One region of the Bradyrhizobium algeriense genome, then DNA from elsewhere that is predicted to be linked to it. Evidence: predicted binding sites of a transcription regulator. Region 1 holds the regulator's gene; the other holds the start of a gene.
The links. Region 1 encodes PhoB, which activates phosphate uptake and scavenging genes when phosphate is short. Its sites were predicted from a motif close to TGTCATNNANCTGTCAT; they were not measured.
Positions count from the first base shown of each region.

Region 2: the regulator PhoB is predicted to act here: its motif matches at 6,046-6,062, upstream of phnC (phosphonate ABC transporter ATP-binding protein).

Region 1 covers NZ_JAZHRV010000001.1:7,757,605-7,765,500, reverse strand. The annotation lists gene V1286_RS37210 (aspartate aminotransferase family protein) at 1-514, opposite strand, end outside; gene V1286_RS37205 (GcrA family cell cycle regulator) at 1,031-1,540, shown strand; gene V1286_RS37200 (LysR family transcriptional regulator) at 1,627-2,568, opposite strand; gene V1286_RS37195 (tripartite tricarboxylate transporter substrate-binding protein) at 2,658-3,677, shown strand; gene V1286_RS37190 (protocatechuate 3,4-dioxygenase) at 3,685-4,263, shown strand; gene phoB (phosphate regulon transcriptional regulator PhoB) at 4,277-4,978, opposite strand; gene phoU (phosphate signaling complex protein PhoU) at 4,990-5,706, opposite strand; gene pstB (phosphate ABC transporter ATP-binding protein PstB) at 5,718-6,539, opposite strand; gene pstA (phosphate ABC transporter permease PstA) at 6,536-7,381, opposite strand; gene pstC (phosphate ABC transporter permease subunit PstC) at 7,386-7,896, opposite strand, start outside.
Region 2 covers NZ_JAZHRV010000001.1:4,094,712-4,102,607, forward strand. The annotation lists gene V1286_RS19960 (carbon-phosphorus lyase complex subunit) at 1-183, opposite strand, end outside; gene phnH (phosphonate C-P lyase system protein PhnH) at 186-791, opposite strand; gene phnG (phosphonate C-P lyase system protein PhnG) at 793-1,206, opposite strand; gene phnF (phosphonate metabolism transcriptional regulator PhnF) at 1,380-2,108, shown strand; gene phnE (phosphonate ABC transporter, permease protein PhnE) at 2,215-3,063, opposite strand; gene phnE (phosphonate ABC transporter, permease protein PhnE) at 3,060-3,944, opposite strand; gene phnD (phosphonate ABC transporter substrate-binding protein) at 4,103-5,038, opposite strand; gene phnC (phosphonate ABC transporter ATP-binding protein) at 5,116-5,931, opposite strand; gene V1286_RS20000 (alpha-D-ribose 1-methylphosphonate 5-triphosphate diphosphatase) at 6,236-7,429, shown strand; gene V1286_RS20005 (DUF1045 domain-containing protein) at 7,450-7,896, shown strand, end outside.

The DNA of each region.
Region 1 (7,896 bases):
TCACCGCTTCGAGATCGCCATGCGGCACCTGGTCGAAGCCGTCCATTGGCGGGCCAAAGCCTTCGAGATATTTGGCGGAGCCGGTGGCGGCGAGCGTGCCGAGCGTGCGGCCGTGGAACGCGCCCTCGAACGTGACGAGCCGATAGCGCTCGGGATGCCCCTTGGAGAATTGATAGCGGCGCACGACCTTGATCACGCCTTCCATCGCCTCGGCGCCGGAATTGCAGAAGAACACCAGGTCGGCAAAGCTCTGCTCGCAGAGCCGCGCGGCAAGTTTATCGCCATCCGGGCTCTTGAACAGGTTCGACATGTGCCAGAGTTTTGTCGACTGTTCCTGCAGCGCCTTGATCAGGTGCGGATGGCAATGACCCAGCGCGTTCACCGCAACGCCCGAGGTGAAGTCGAGATAGCGCTCGCCATTGGTTGCGGTCAGCCAGCAGCCCTCGCCGCGTTCGAAGCCGAGATCGACCCTGGCGAAGACGGGGAGCAGATGCGACGTGGCGCTATTGGTCATGGCGATCACAAATGGTTTGCACTGAAGGTTTGAGACCCGCTTTCAAGACCTGCCGCGGAGCACACGCGTGCAGTGGCGCGAAGGCGGCAACGGCCGGTCTTGCGAAAACGAAACGTGCCGCCTCTTAAGGGCGGCACGTAGGAGGCATTCTATGTGGGCGGGGGGCGCTGTCAACACGCCACGAAGCCGCCTCTCCTGCACTGCAAGATGGGAGAATCCGTAGGATTGCGGTGTGGTGGAAAACACGCAGTGCAATGCCTAGATGTCGGAACATGTGGACGCGCGGGCCCGGACTCTTGCGCCGGAGTCACGCCATATTGTAGCTTTTGGGCTGTCGGGTACGACATCTCGTGCGGCAGTTCTGATCCCAAGAGTCCATTTTGTACAGCGTAGACGTTCGGGCCGGTTTCCGCGCCCGGCGAGGGCTAAGGGATTCTGACCGCAGGGATTTTAGAGACGAATGACGTCGCCAGCGCTGCCCCTGATTGGCCGGCGCGATGCGAAGGGAAGAATACGATGACGGTATTGACCTGGTCCGACGATCGCGTCGAGCAGCTGAAAAAGCTCTGGGAAGCCGGATTATCGGCCAGCCAGATCGCCGCGGAACTCGGAAATGTGACGCGAAACGCAGTGATCGGCAAAGTGCACCGGCTGGGCTTGTCCGGCCGCGCCAAGAGCCCCTCCTCGGCCGCCCCGCGGCAGCGCAAGGCGCGTCCGGCCCAGCAGATGATGCGGGTGTCGCGCCCGGTCTCGCGCGGCAACACCGCGCTGGCGCATGCCTTCGAGGTCGAGATGGAGCCCGATCCGATCGCCGTCGACAATGTGGTGCCTATGAGCCAGCGGCTGTCGCTGCTCGAACTGAACGAAGCCACCTGCCACTGGCCGGTCGGCGATCCCTCAAGCCCGGAATTTTTCTTCTGCGGCGGCAAGGCACTCGCGGGCCTGCCCTATTGCGCGCATCACTCGCGCGTTGCGTATCAGCCGGCTGCCGACCGGCGCAGGCAGCAGCCGAAGCCGACGAGGTAGTTGCTATCGTCCCGGCCTTGAGCCGGGACCCATAACCACAGACGTTCGTGGTCAGGTTTGGCTGGTGCGCCAGCCCGTTTCAACAATCAACGCCGCACGCGGACAAGCGATTTCGTGACTTCCCGCGTGCAATCGATAAACGACGCGACCGCAGGGCCAAGCGTTCGATTCTTCAAAAATACGATTTCGGCCGAAATCCGTGGGCCCGCCGATTTTAACGGCAAAACCCTCAAAGCGGCTTGATGCGCGCTTAATGCCGCGACGGACATGGGAAGAATTCCTACAAATTCTCCGCTCGCAATAAGCGACACGGTGAGCTGAATAGCTATCGTTTTGACCAACGGCTTCGGTGGCGAAAAGCCATTCGCTCGAAATACCTCGCCAACGAGCGCGCCTGGCGCGCTGTCATAGGGTGGCAGGACCCAATTGCCCTTAATGATGTCCGTGAGGTCAATTCGGCGCTTTCGCGCCAATTCACTTTGCGCCCCCACAACGAAGACAAAGGGTTCATCGAACAGGACTTCGGAATGGAAGTCCTCGTGCTGTCCCGTGGCTCTCGTAATCAGCAGATCAATTTTGCGCTCGCGCAGTTCCTGAATTTGATGTCCACCCGGATTGGTCAGCTTCACGTCAAGCTGAACGCCGGGATGTGCCTTGGAAAATTCCCGCACGATAGCCGGCACCAGGCTGTGCAGAATGATGTCGGTGCATCCCACCCTCACCTCGCCCGAGTTTGGATCGGACAAATGTTGGAGCGAGCGAAGGCCTTGTTGCATCTCGTCGAAGACATTGATGCCGCATCGAAGCAACACCTCGCCATAGGCCGTGAGTTCGGCGCCCTGCGAGCCTCGATCGAACAATCGCACGCCGAGCGTGCCTTCAATTTCGGATATCGCCTTGGAGACGGCAGGATGTGAAATTCTGAGCCTGGCAGCCGCCTTCGCCATGCTGCCGGTGTCGGCAACCGCCATCACAATATGAAGGTCCCGCAACTTGATGCGGCGGCCAATTCGATCCGACCAGTCCATTCGGGCTTAACCCAGCGGTTACAGGGATGCCGCAATTTTCGGTCTACCAGATAATGCCCCGGTCGACCAGAGTTGGCGGCGGTTCGATGATGACCGACCGGACAAATTCGCTGGAGAAGGACGATCACATGATCACGAAGCGAAGATTCGTATCGATGGCGTGCGCGGGCGGCCTCGCCGCCATTGTCCCCGACGCGATCCGCATGGCGAGCGCCCAGACAGCTTCGCGGATGCTGGTGGGGTTCGGTGCGGGGGGCGCGATCGACGTGATTGCGAGGAGGCTCGTTGAGGGAATGAAGGATCAATCACTTTCATTCATCGTCGACAATCGTCCCGGCGCCGGCGGGCGTCTGGCGCTCGGCGCGCTGAAAAGCGGCCCGGCCGATGGCACGGCGATGATCCTGACGCCCGCCTCCAGCTTCGCCGTATTTCCCCACGTCTACAAGTCGCTGGGCTATGATGCGTTCAAGGATTTCGCTCCCGTCACCACAGTCTGCTCCTTTCCATTTCTGATCACCATCGGTCCGATGGTGCCTGCCGACGTCAGGACGCTGGCCGATTTCGTGAAATGGTGCGCGGCTAATCCCAAGCAAGCCACCTACGGTACGGCGGCGGCCGGGTCGATGCTGCACTTCACCGGCGTGAGCCTGGCCAAAGCGGGCAGGTTCGAATTCGTGCATCTGCCCTATGGCGGCCCCGGCGGCATTCAGGATCTGATCGGCGGTCAAATCGCCGCTACGATCTATCCAATCGGCACTGCACTGCCGCATGTGCAATCCGGCGCCATAAGGGCACTGGCGACAACTGGATCGCAACGATCCCCGCTGCTTCTCGATGTGCCGACGGTTCGGGAGGCCGGATATTCCGCGCTCGAAGCCAACGAGTGGTTTGGCGTCTTCGTTCCGGCAAATACGCCTGCCGGAACGGTGAACCGCCTCAATGAGGCGATCCGCGCGGTGGTGAACACCGACGCCTTCAAAACGGCCTTGGCCAAGCTTTCCGTAGATCCCGCCGGCCAAACGCCGAAGGAATTTGCGCAACTGATCAAATCCGATTTCGACCGTTGGGCCCCAATTGTCCAGGCCTCCGGCTTTACGCCAGAAGATTGAGGGGGTCATGGACAACTCAACGGGCACGCGGCTGCACCGGACACCGGACCAGATTCTCGGTCCCTACTTCCCGACCGGGCAGACGCCGGCCTCACAGGCCGACCTGACCTCGGTCAAGGGTTTCGAGGGGTGTGCGCAGGGAGAAATCATCGAGGTCACAGGGAGGGTGCTCAATCTCGACGGCGAACCCGTTCGCGGGGTACCCGTCACGATCTGGCAGGCCAACAGCTTTGGCCGCTACGTGCATGCCAACGACCTAAATCCTGCGCCGCTCGATCCCCACTTTGTCGGTTGCGTCGGCATTCTATCTGATAGCGACGGCGTCTATCGGATCAAAACCGTCAAGCCTGGAGCTTATCCCGCAGGTCCAGATTGGATGCGCCCGCCTCATATCCACTTCGAAGTTCACGGCCGATTCGAGCGGCTGATCACCCAGATGTATTTTCCCGGCGAGCCGCTCAATGCCTGCGACAGGCTGCTCAACGCTGCGCTGCGTCCCGATCTGCTGATTGCAGAGCCACTTCCATCGGAAGATGGAGCAGACCATCGCGTTCTGAATTTCGATATCGTTCTTGCGCGGGGCTGACTTCGGTCGCGCCCTACTCCACCTTCGCAAACCTGTCATCCAGCGCATAACCCGCGCCGCGCACGGTGCGGATCGGGTCCTGTTCGCGGCCCGGGTTGAGCAGTTTGCGCAGGCGGCCGATATGGACGTCAACGGTGCGCTCGTCGATATAGATGTCGCGGCCCCAGACGCTGTCGAGCAACTGCTCGCGGCTGAAGACGCGGCCGGGATGCTCGAGAAAAAATTCCAGCAGGCGATACTCGGTCGGGCCGAGATCGATGGAGCGGCCCGAACGCGCGACGCGGCGTTTTTCGCGGTCGAGTTCGATGTCGCCATAGGTGAGCACGGTGGCGAGCCGCTCGGGACTTGCCCGCCGCAGCAGGCCCTTCACCCGCGCCAGCAGCTCCGGCACCGAGAACGGCTTGACGATGTAATCGTCGGCGCCGGTCGCCAGGCCCCGCACCCGCTCGCTCTCCTCGCCGCGTGCCGTGAGCATGATGATCGGCAATTGCTTGGTCTCCGGCCGGGCGCGCAGGCGGCGGCAGAGTTCGATGCCTGACAGCCCCGGCAGCATCCAGTCGAGCACGACGAGATCCGGCACGCGCTCCTTCAGCCGCGTATCGGCGTCGTCGCCGCGGGCGACGGTTTCGACGTCATAGCCTTCAGCATCGAGGTTGTAGCGCAACAGCGTGGTCAGCGCTTCCTCGTCCTCGACCACCATTATGCGCGCGCTCATTCTTGTATCCCTCAGCTATTCGGTATCGTGGTCGCAAACGTCGTCATGTCGCCCTTGGGGCGCTGGTCGAGCATCTGCTGTCCCTCGATCATGTAGAATACGGTTTCGGCGATGTTGGTGGCGTGGTCGCCGATCCGTTCGATGTTCTTGGCGCAGAACATCAAATGAATGCAGAACGAGATGTTGCGCGGATCCTCCATCATGTAGGTGAGGAGTTCGCGGAACAGCGAGGTGCAGATGGCGTCGACTTCCTCGTCGCCCTTCCAGACCGCCATAGCCGCCGGCAGGTCGTGCGCCGCATAGGCATCCAGCACCGACTTGACCTGCGACTGCACCAGATCGGTCATGTGCTCGAGGCCGCGGATCAGCTTCAGCGGCTGGAAATCGTTCTCCAGCGCGGCGACCCGCTTGCCCATGTTCTTGGCGAGGTCGCCGATCCGCTCCAGATCGGTAGCAACCCGCATGGCGCCGACGATTTCGCGCAGGTCGATCGCCATCGGCTGGCGCCGCGCGATGGTCAGCACCGCGCGTTCCTCGATTGCATGCTGCAGGCGGTCGATTTCAACGTCGGCAGCGACAACGCGCTTGCCGAGCGCGACGTCGCGGCGGATCAGCGCATCGACGGATTCGGTGATCATGCGCTCGACCAGGCCGCCCATCTCGGCGACCAGGCGGGTCAATTCCTGAAGATCGCTGTCAAATGCCTTGGCGGTGTGTTCAGAAGCCATGTGTTATCTCCTCAACCGAACCGGCCGGTGATGTAGTCCTGGGTGCGTCGATCGCTCGGCGAGGTAAAAATCCTGTTGGTGTCGTCGAACTCGATCAGCTCGCCGAGATACATGAAGGCGGTTTTGTCCGAGACGCGGGCCGCCTGCTGCATGTTATGGGTGACGATGGCGATGGTGTAATCCTCCGCCAGTTCCTGGATCAGTTCCTCGATCTTGGCGGTCGAGATCGGGTCTAGCGCCGAGCACGGCTCGTCGAACAAAATCACCTCGGGCCGCACCGCGACCGTGCGCGCGATGCAGAGCCGCTGCTGCTGGCCGCCGGACAGCGAGAGGCCCGAGGCGTTCAGCTTGTCCTTGACCTCGTTCCACAGCGCGCCGCCGCGCAGCGCCTTCTCGACCCGGCCATCCATCTCGGACTTGGAGATCTTCTCATAGAGGCGGATGCCGAAGGCGATGTTTTCGTAGATCGTCATCGGGAACGGCGTCGGCTTCTGGAACACCATGCCGACGCGGGCCCGCAGCAGATTGAGGTCGAGCTTGGGGTCGAGGATGTTGGTCTGGTCGAGCATCAATTGCCCGGTCGCCTTCTGGCCGGGATAGAGATCGTACATCCGGTTGAAGATCCGCAGCAGCGTGGACTTGCCGCAGCCGGACGGGCCGATGAAGGCGGTGACGCGGTGGGTGCCGAGCGTCAGGTTGATGTTCTTCAGCGCGTGATGGTCGCCATAGTAAAAGTTCAGGCCGCGGGCGGTCACCTTGGGCGCGGCCTCGGGCAGCGCCACCTGCGGAACGGGCCCGCTCGCGGAACTCACGGATACGGAGAGATCGGTCATTTGGATGTCCTCTCGGCGCCGAGAATGCGCGCGCCAATATTCAGGGCAAGTACGGTGAGCGTGATCAAGAGCGCCCCGCTCCAGGCGAGCTGTTTCCAGTAGACATAGGGGCTCTGCACGAAGTTGTTGATGGTGACCGGCAGGTTGGCCATCGTCTTGGTCATGTCCAGGCTGAAGAACTGGTTCGAAAGCGCGGTGAACAGCAGCGGCGCGGTTTCACCGGCGACGCGGGCGGTGGCGAGCAGCACGCCGGTGATCAGGCCTGAGCGGGCCGCACGATAGGCGATCCGCCGGATCACCAGCGAGCGCGGCAGGCCGAGCGCGGAGGCCGCCTCGCGCAGCGGATTGGGCACCAGCCCCAGCATGTCCTCGGTGGTGCGCACCACGACGGGGATCACGATCACGGCGAGCGCCAGACAGCCGGCAAAGGCCGAGAAGCCGCCCATCGGCACCACGATGGCGCCGTAGATGAACAGGCCGATAATGATCGACGGCGCGCTCAGCAGGATGTCGTTGATGAAGCGGATCACCGAGGTGAGCCTGTCGTGCTTGCCGTATTCGGCGAGGTACGTGCCGGCGAACAGGCCGAGCGGCGCGCCGATGCCGACCCCGATCACGGTCATCATGATCGAGCCGATGATGGCGTTGCGCAGGCCGCCATCGGTCGAACCCGGCGGCGGCGTATCCTGGGTGAAGACGGCAAGATTCAAGCCGGCAAGGCCGTTGTAGAACAGCGTGAACAGGATCAGCGCCAGCCAGGTCACGCCGAACAGCGCAGCTCCCAGGCACAGGAACTTGATGATGATATTGTTGCGGCGGCGGGATGCGTAAATCGGGTTCATGGTGCTAGTTCCCCGCCTTCTTTTCCAGCCGCATCAGCATCAGCCGCGCGGCTGCGAGCACGAAGAACGTCAGAACGAACAGCAAGAGACCAAGCAGGATCAGGCCGGATTGATGCAGCCCGTCGCTCTCGGCGAATTCGGACGCGATGGCGGCTGAGATCGTGGTGCCCGGCGCGAAGATCGAGGACTGGATCTTGAACGAATTGCCGATGATGAAGGTGACCGCCATCGTCTCGCCGAGCGCGCGGCCAAGCGCCAGCATGATGCCGCCGATCACGCCGACCCTTGTGTAGGGGATGACGACGTTGCGAACGACTTCCCAGGTGGTGCAGCCGACGCCATAGGCGGCTTCCTTCAGCACCGGCGGCACCGTCTTGAAGACGTCGACCGAGATCGCGGTGATGAAGGGCAGCACCATGATCGCAAGGATCAGCGCGGCGTTGAACAGGCTGAGATAGGACGGGGGACCGGCGAAGATCGTGCCCAGCACGGGGACGCCGTCGAACACGCTGATC
Region 2 (7,896 bases), 3.7 Mb from region 1:
CGCCGCGAGTTCGCGGTCGTAGAGCGAGCCCTCCGTCATGACGCGGTCGACGCCAAGCGAAAGCTGCTCGGATATCTGAGCCAGCGACAGTTCGGGAACATCACGATCGCCGCGCCGCTCATGCGCCAGCAGGCGGTGGGCATTCTCGATGGCGCGTTCGCCTCCCTTGACGGCAACGTACATGGTCAGCCTCCCCTCACGAGCCGCGTCGTGCGCGGTATGGCGACGATGGAATCGTCATGAACCAGCACGACATCGATGCCGCGCGGAAACAGTGCGGCGTTTATGGCCAACCGCTCGAACAGATCACGCGGCTGGATTGAAGCGCGAAGCGCTGCCGAGCCGTCGATGCCGGGGCCCTGCAGCTCGACCACGGGGCCATCCGTCAGGCTCTCGACCTGCAGGATCAGCGTCGTCGAACGGTCCGGATATTCATTGCTGCCGAACGCGAAGCGATCGAGCGCCGGCAGGCTCTGCGGATCGCCTATCAATGCAAAACTGGCAATCGACGAATCCACAACGACCGGCGCGCTGGTGTGGAACTTGAGCCACTTGGCGACATCAGCTGCGGCCGACATCCGGCCGTCGAGCCAGACCGGCGTATCGTGGTCGAACAAGGTCAGCGCGATGGCGGCGGCGCCACGCATCATCGTATCAGGCCCGCCCGCTGCAGGCTGGACGCGCTGGACGCTGCCGGGACGCGCCATCGCATCCATCACGGAACGGAAGACCGATTGCGCCGACAACACCTTGTCGGCAAATCCTGCGGGCAGTTCGGCAACGCTCGTCATGTCAGCCCTCACCCCGCACCAGTGTGTAGAAATCGACCCGTGTTGCCGCGGCCTCTGCGACCTTGCGGTTTCGTTTTTCGATCATCGCCGCACGCAGCGGTGCAACGACCTGGGTTTCGATCGCGCCAGCAAGCTCAGCTGACTGCACCATGGCGTCGCAAAGCGCGATCAGCCGGGCCTTCTCCCGATCGCGGCCGAGCGCGTAGCCAAAACCGACCTCGCCGGTCGACAGCCGCACCGCGGCACGCGATACCGTCGCCTCGCCGAGATTGAACGGCGCGCCGTCGCCGCCGACGCGGCCGCGCACCATGACGAGCCCATTCTCGGGCGCGCGCAGGTCTTCGTGCGCGGGCAACGCGACCATTCCGAGACGCCCTTCTATGTCGGCCGTTGCAGAATGAGCCAGCACCGCCATCATGGCCCTGCGCCGCGCCTGCCCGCCACCCTTGTTTTCCATACTTTCGTCGCTCACCATCATATCGGCCTTGCCGGAATCAAGTTGTCTATGATACTAGACAACTTGATAGCGAAGCGCCATGACGATTTCGTGACAATGAGGTGATTTTTCCAGATGGCCCGCTTTACGCCATGAGCATCCAGGATACGCCCTCCGGCGTCGCGCTGTGGCGGCAGGTCGCCGACGGCATCGAACGCGGCATCGCCGACGGCCGCTTTGTTGCCGGCGAAAAGCTGCCGGGCGAGATGGAGATCGCCGAAACCTATCGGGTCAACCGCCACACCGTTCGCCGAGCGCTCGCCACGCTCGCCGAACGCGGCCTGGTGCGCGCCGAGCGCGGCAGCGGCACCTATGTCGAGACCCGGCGCCTCGCCTACCCGCTGCACTCGCGAACGCGGTTTTCCGAAATCGTCGGCGCCGGCGGCCGCGAGCCGCGCGGCCAATTCATCGACGCGACCGAGGAAGCCGCTACGCGCGAGCTGGCGCGGGAACTCGGACTGAAGACCGGGGCACCCTTGATCCGGATCGAATCGGTGCGGCTGGCCGACCGCGCACCGATCTGCGTCAGCACCACCTGGCTTTCGGCCGAACGCTTTCCCAACGCCGGGAAGGTGTTTGCCGATGTGCGTTCGATGACCAAGCTAGTGGCGCATTACGGTATCCGGGATTTTCGCCGTGCGTCGACCCGGATCACCGCCGGTATCGTCGACGCGACCGACGCCGCGCGGCTGGACCTGGCGCTCGGACGTCCCGTGCTCGTGGTCGACAGCACCGACGTCGATACCGGCGGCGAGCCGCTGACGACCAAGCGTTCGCGCTTTGCTGCGGAACGCGTCGAGTTTTTGGTGGAGAATAGTTGACAGCTCGTAGGGTGGGCAAAGCGAAGCGTGCCCACCCTTTATGCCAAAGATTCGGAAAGATGGTGGGCACGCTTCGCTTTGCCCACCCCACTGAGTTACGGATTCATCACGCGATTGCCCGCTGTCCGATGATGGCAAAGCGCAATTTGCCCGAGATCCAGTCGATCGCGGCGACCGCGACCAAAATCATCAGGATCAGGAACGAGACCTTCTGCCACTCCAGCACCCGGATCTGCTCGGCCAGCTGCAAGCCGATGCCACCCGCGCCGACGATACCGATGATGGTGGCCGAGCGGGTATTCGATTCAATGAAATAGAGCACCTGCCCCGCTATAACAGGCAGCACCTGCGGCATCAGGCCGAAGCGTATTTCATGCAGCGCGTTGCCGCCGGAAGCCCTGATGCCCTCGACCTGCTTCCTGTCGGCGGCCTCGATGGCTTCGGAAAACAATTTGCCGAACGCGCCGAAGTCGGACAGCGCGATCGCCAGCACACCGGCAAACGGGCCGAGGCCAACGACGTTGATCCACACCAGCGCCCAGATCAGCGTATCGACACCGCGGACGGAATCGAGGAACCGGCGCACCGGGAAGCGAAGCAGGTTCGACGGAATGATGTTCCGCGCCGCCAGCAGGCTGACCGGCAGCGCCGCAACGGCGGCCAAGGTCGTGCCGAGCAGCGCGATCGACAGCGTCTCACCGAGGGCTGCGAGATAGGCGGGCAGCGAGGAGCCGGGATCGGGTGGAATCATCATCACCGTGATCCAGCCGAGCTGGCTCAGGCCCGACACCAATTTGGCCGGCGAGAAGCCGAGATCGACCAACCCGAATACGAAGATCGCGAACACAGCCAAAATCATCGCCGGCATGGCGAGGCGCGCGGATGCGGGCCGGTCGAAGACGTCAGGATATTTGGTCCGGAGCGCATCTGTATCCGGTTTCGGCAACTGGCTCATGCACGCGCCTCCTTGCCGAACAGTTTTCCGCGCAGCCAGCCGGTCGTGATATCGATGACGAAGACGGTGACGATGATGGTGACGAGGATCGCGCTCACGTCGGAGTAATAGAACTTGCGGATCGCGACGACGAGCTCCTGCCCGATGCCGCCGGCGCCAACAAAACCCATCACCGAGGCCTCGCGGACATTGATCTCAAAGCGCAACAGCGCGTAGCTGGCATAGCCGGCCGTGACCTGCGGCAACACCGCAAAGCGCATGCAGGAGAGCCAGCTTGCGCCTGTCGAACGCACACCCTCGACCGGTTTCATGTCGGCGTTCTCGACGATCTCGGAGAACAACTTTCCGAGCGCACCGGCGGAATGCACGGCGATTGCAAGTACGCCCGCCATCGGCCCGAGGCCGAAGGCGATGACGAAAATGAGCGCGAATACGATGCCGGGGACGGTGCGCGCGAATTCGAGGAGACGTCGGACGACGAACCGCAGCCATGGCGCAGGCGACGTGTTTTGCGCGGCGAAGAAATTCAGCACAAAGGCAATGACCGCGCCGGTCAGGGTGCCGACATAGCTGATGAGAATGGTCTCGCCGAGCATCTTGAGCCACTTCTGCCAGCCCCAGAACCATTCACCGAAATTGGTCCATACCCGCGTGCCGTCTTCCAGGGTAAGAATGCGGTCGAAATAGCTGATGAAGTTGCCGAAATAGCTGAAGAGCGTGCGCAGATTCACTTCCGCGCCGATCGCTGCGATAATCAACGCGGCGAAGAATGCCACCGCCGCCAAAGTCACCTTCAAACGCTTGCGCGCGACCGCCTTGCGATAGGTATCGTTGAGCACCGCAAGTTGCTGGTCTGGAAGGATGGATATGGCATTCGCCATCGGGATCACTGTGCCCAGGAGTTAAGTAGAACGAGCGTTAAGTAGAACGAGTGTTAAACAGAACGAGTGTTAAACAGAACGAGTGTTAAACAGAACGGGTGTCAGACAGAAAAAGGCCGGGTCGCTTGGACCCGGCCAGGCTCGTCTAGGTCTATTGATTAGGACGCCTTCTTTTTACGCAACGCATCGACGAACTTGATCAATTCGATAGTGCCATCCCAATCCTTCGTGGTGGCCGGATTGAAACCTTTCTTCTGGCCGTCGGACAGGCGGTCGAACGCCGCCTTGTCCTTGGTCGGCGCTTCGGTGAACGCCTTGGCAATCGCGGCCTTCAGATCGGCGGGTAAATCCGAATTATAGGCATAGGGTCCGTTGATGATCGGAGCCGATTTGTGGATGATCCGGAAATCGTCCTTCTTCATCGGCGAGCCGTCGGCATTCTTCAGCATGCCCTTGTGCAGCATCTGGGAGAGCGTCGAATCCTCGTCGTTGGTCCACTGGTTGGCGGCGACCTCGACGGTGCCCTGCGACAGCGCCAGCATGGCGTTCTCGTGGCTGCCGGTGAACACGACCTTGCCGAAATAGCCATCGGCGTCGGAAATGCCGAGCTTGTCGAGCTCGAAGCGCGGCACGTTGTTGCCCGACGTCGAATTCGGATCGACCAGGCCGAGGTTCTTGCCCTTCAACTGATCGATATTCTTGTAAGAGCTCGACGCCTTGACGAAGAACACGGAATAATAGCCGGTCGAACCGTCGGCATTGATGTCGTTGGCGAAGGCATCGGTCTTGACGCCGGTCAGCCGGGCGCGGGCGAACGACGCCGAGCCGTAGCTTGCGATATGGATGTTGCCGGCGCGCTGGCCTTCGATCACGGCGGCGTAGTCATTGGCGATGCGCAGTGTGACCTTGATGCCGAGCTCCTTCGACAAATAGGCCACGAAAGGCGTCCAACGCTCGGTCACGCCCGAAGCGTTTTCGGCCGGCACCACCGCAAAAGTCAGTTCCGGATATTTGCTCTTCCAGTCCTGCGCCGAGGCGGAAGCGGTAAACGCCAGCGCGACCGCGCCTGCAAGAACGATACGACGAGTGATCATGGTGAGCCCTCTTGTTGTGGTTACGCCTCTTCGCCGGTTGCAGGTTTGCAACCGGCTACCCTGTACCGAAGTGAAACTCAGGCTGCGGCGGCCGTGCCCAGTTCAGGCATCGCCGCACCGTCGGGTGCCTGCGCGGGTGCGGCACCCATGACGTCATCGGCTTCGAGATCGTAGAGTTCACGCGCGATACGATCGGTCAGCGTCTCAGGCGCGCCGTCGAACACCACGCGCCCGGCCGACATGCCGATCAGGCGGTCGCAATAGCTTCGCGCCAGGTCGAGTGAATGCAGGTTGCAGATCACGGTGATGCCGAAATGCTTGTTGATGCGCAGCAGTGCGTCCATCACGATCCGCGTGTTGCGCGGGTCGAGCGAAGCAATCGGCTCGTCGGCAAGGATAATGTCGGGCTCCTGCACCAGCGCGCGTGCGATCGCGACGCGTTGCTGCTGGCCGCCGGAAAGCTGGTCGGCGCGCTGGGCGGCGATACCAGCCATATCGAACTGCTCCAGCGCCGACATCGCCAGCGCCCTGTCCTCTTGGGGCCAAAGCTGCGTCAGCGAGCGCCAGGACGGAATTTCGGCCAGCCTTCCCATCAACACGTTGGTCAGGACGTCGAGCCGACCGACCAGATTGAACTGTTGAAAGATCATCGCCGAGCGCGCACGCCACTGCCGCAGATCCTTGCCGCGTAGCGCGGTCACGTCGACACCTTCGAAGAGGATGCGCCCTTCGGAAGGTTCAGCGAGGCGGTTGATCATCCGGAGCAGCGTCGACTTGCCGGCGCCGGAGCGGCCGATCACACCGACGAAGCTGCCGGGCTGAATCGAAAATGACGCGTTGTCCACCGCGGCTTTGGTGCCGAACCGACACGTCAAACCTTCCACCACCAGCATGCACTGCTCCAGAGTTCCAGTCGTAGAGCATCGCTAACGACTCGATCTTACAGTTGTGTGACACGAGTGCTGCGGTGCGGCGCTCGTCCACAGTCCCGGCCAGCGTCACGTATCCGTCATGATCCCGTCATCAAGCGCATCGAAGACGGGCGGCGCCAATGATCCTTTCCTCGATTGCTGATGGACCCACACCGATGGCCGGCGCCCTGCCCGATTTCCGCGAGCTCGATGTCGAGGCCTTTCTCGACAAGTACGAATCGGCCGAAGCATCCGTCCGTCAGCAATTCAACCAGAGTGCCGCATCGTGACCGAACTGTTCATTGAAGGTGGCCGGGCGCTGCTCGGCCATGAGATATCAGAAACCACGTTGCGGATTGCCGGCCGCGAGATCGTCGCCGTGGGCACGGACAACAGCCACAGCTCGCCCGGCATCGATGCCGGCGGCTTGCTGGTGCTGCCGGGCATCGTCGATCTGCATGGCGATGCCTTCGAGCGGCAGATGATGCCGCGGCCAGGCGTCGATTTTCCGATCGACGTCGCACTGATCGACAGCGACCGGCAGGCGGTCGGCAACGGCATCACGACCGTCTATCACGCCACGACCTGGTCGTGGGAGCCTGGCCTGCGCAGCGCGGACAATGCCAGGTGCTTGCTGGAGGCGATCGAGCAGATGCGGCCGCAGCTCGCCGCCGACACCCGCTTCCATTTGCGTCACGAGACCTACAATATCGACGCCGAAAGCGAAATCATCGACTGGCTGTCGGAAGGCCGCGTCGACCTGTTCGCATTCAACGACCACATGGACTCGACCGTCGCGAGCCTCGCCAAGCCGCTGAAGCGCAGCCGGATGGTTGAGCGCACGGGGCTCACCAATGAGGCGTTCGACCGCCTGGTGCAAAGCGTGGTCACCCGCGGCCACGACGTGCCGGCTTCGATCGCCCGGCTGGCGCAGGCCGCCCGCGCGGCTGATGTCCGGATGCTCTCGCATGACGATGAAAGCCCGGCGATGCGGCAAGCCTATCGTGCGCAGGGCGTTGCCATCGCCGAATTTCCGGTCAACGAGGAAACCGCCCGCGACGCTGCCGCAGCCTCTGACTTCATCGTGTTCGGCGCGCCCAATGTCGTGCGCGGCGGCAGCCACACCGGCTGGACCAAGGCCTCCGACATGGTCGCCAAGGGTCTGTGTTCGGTGCTGGCGTCGGATTATTACTACCCGGCGCCGCTGCTGGCGGCATTCCGGCTTGCGGCCGACGGTGTGCTGCCGCTGGCCGCGGCATGGCAACTGATCTCGTCAGCACCGGCGCGCGCCGCCGGCCTCGCCGATCGCGGCATGCTCGCCGCGGGACTGCGCGCCGACATCGTTCTGGTCGACGACACGGCGCCGCGGCGGCCACGAATCGTCGCGGTCGTTGCCGCGGGGCGCCTGGTGCATCTGACGGAGGCAAACCGTCTCGTCCGCTCGTCCGTCGCTTCCCGCAAGGCAGTTGCAGCCGCGTAAGACGGCCTTATTCTGGCGCGATGGCAAATTATCCCCGTTACGCGATCTATTACACCTCAGCGCAAGGCAGCGTGCTCGACCGGTTCGGTGCCTCGCTGCTCGGTTACGACGCCCATGGCGGCGACGAACTGCCCTTTCCGGATGGGCTCCCATTGGACTGGCGAGACCTGACGCAGGATCCCCGCAAATACGGCTTTCACGCCACGCTGAAGGCGCCGATGGCGCTGGCCGACGGCAAGGCCGAGGCACGGCTTGCCGCGGCATGCGAATTATTCGCCGATCTGGCCCGGCCCGTACCGGTGATCCAACCGGTGGTCGATTCGATCAGCGGTTTCATCGCGGTGATTCCGGCCGAACCGTCGGCAGAGCTCGAACTGCTCGCCGCCGAAGCGACGAAGGCATTCGATCCGTTCCGGGCTCCCCTCAGCCCGGAAGACCGTGCGCGGCGAAAGCCCGACAAGCTGACG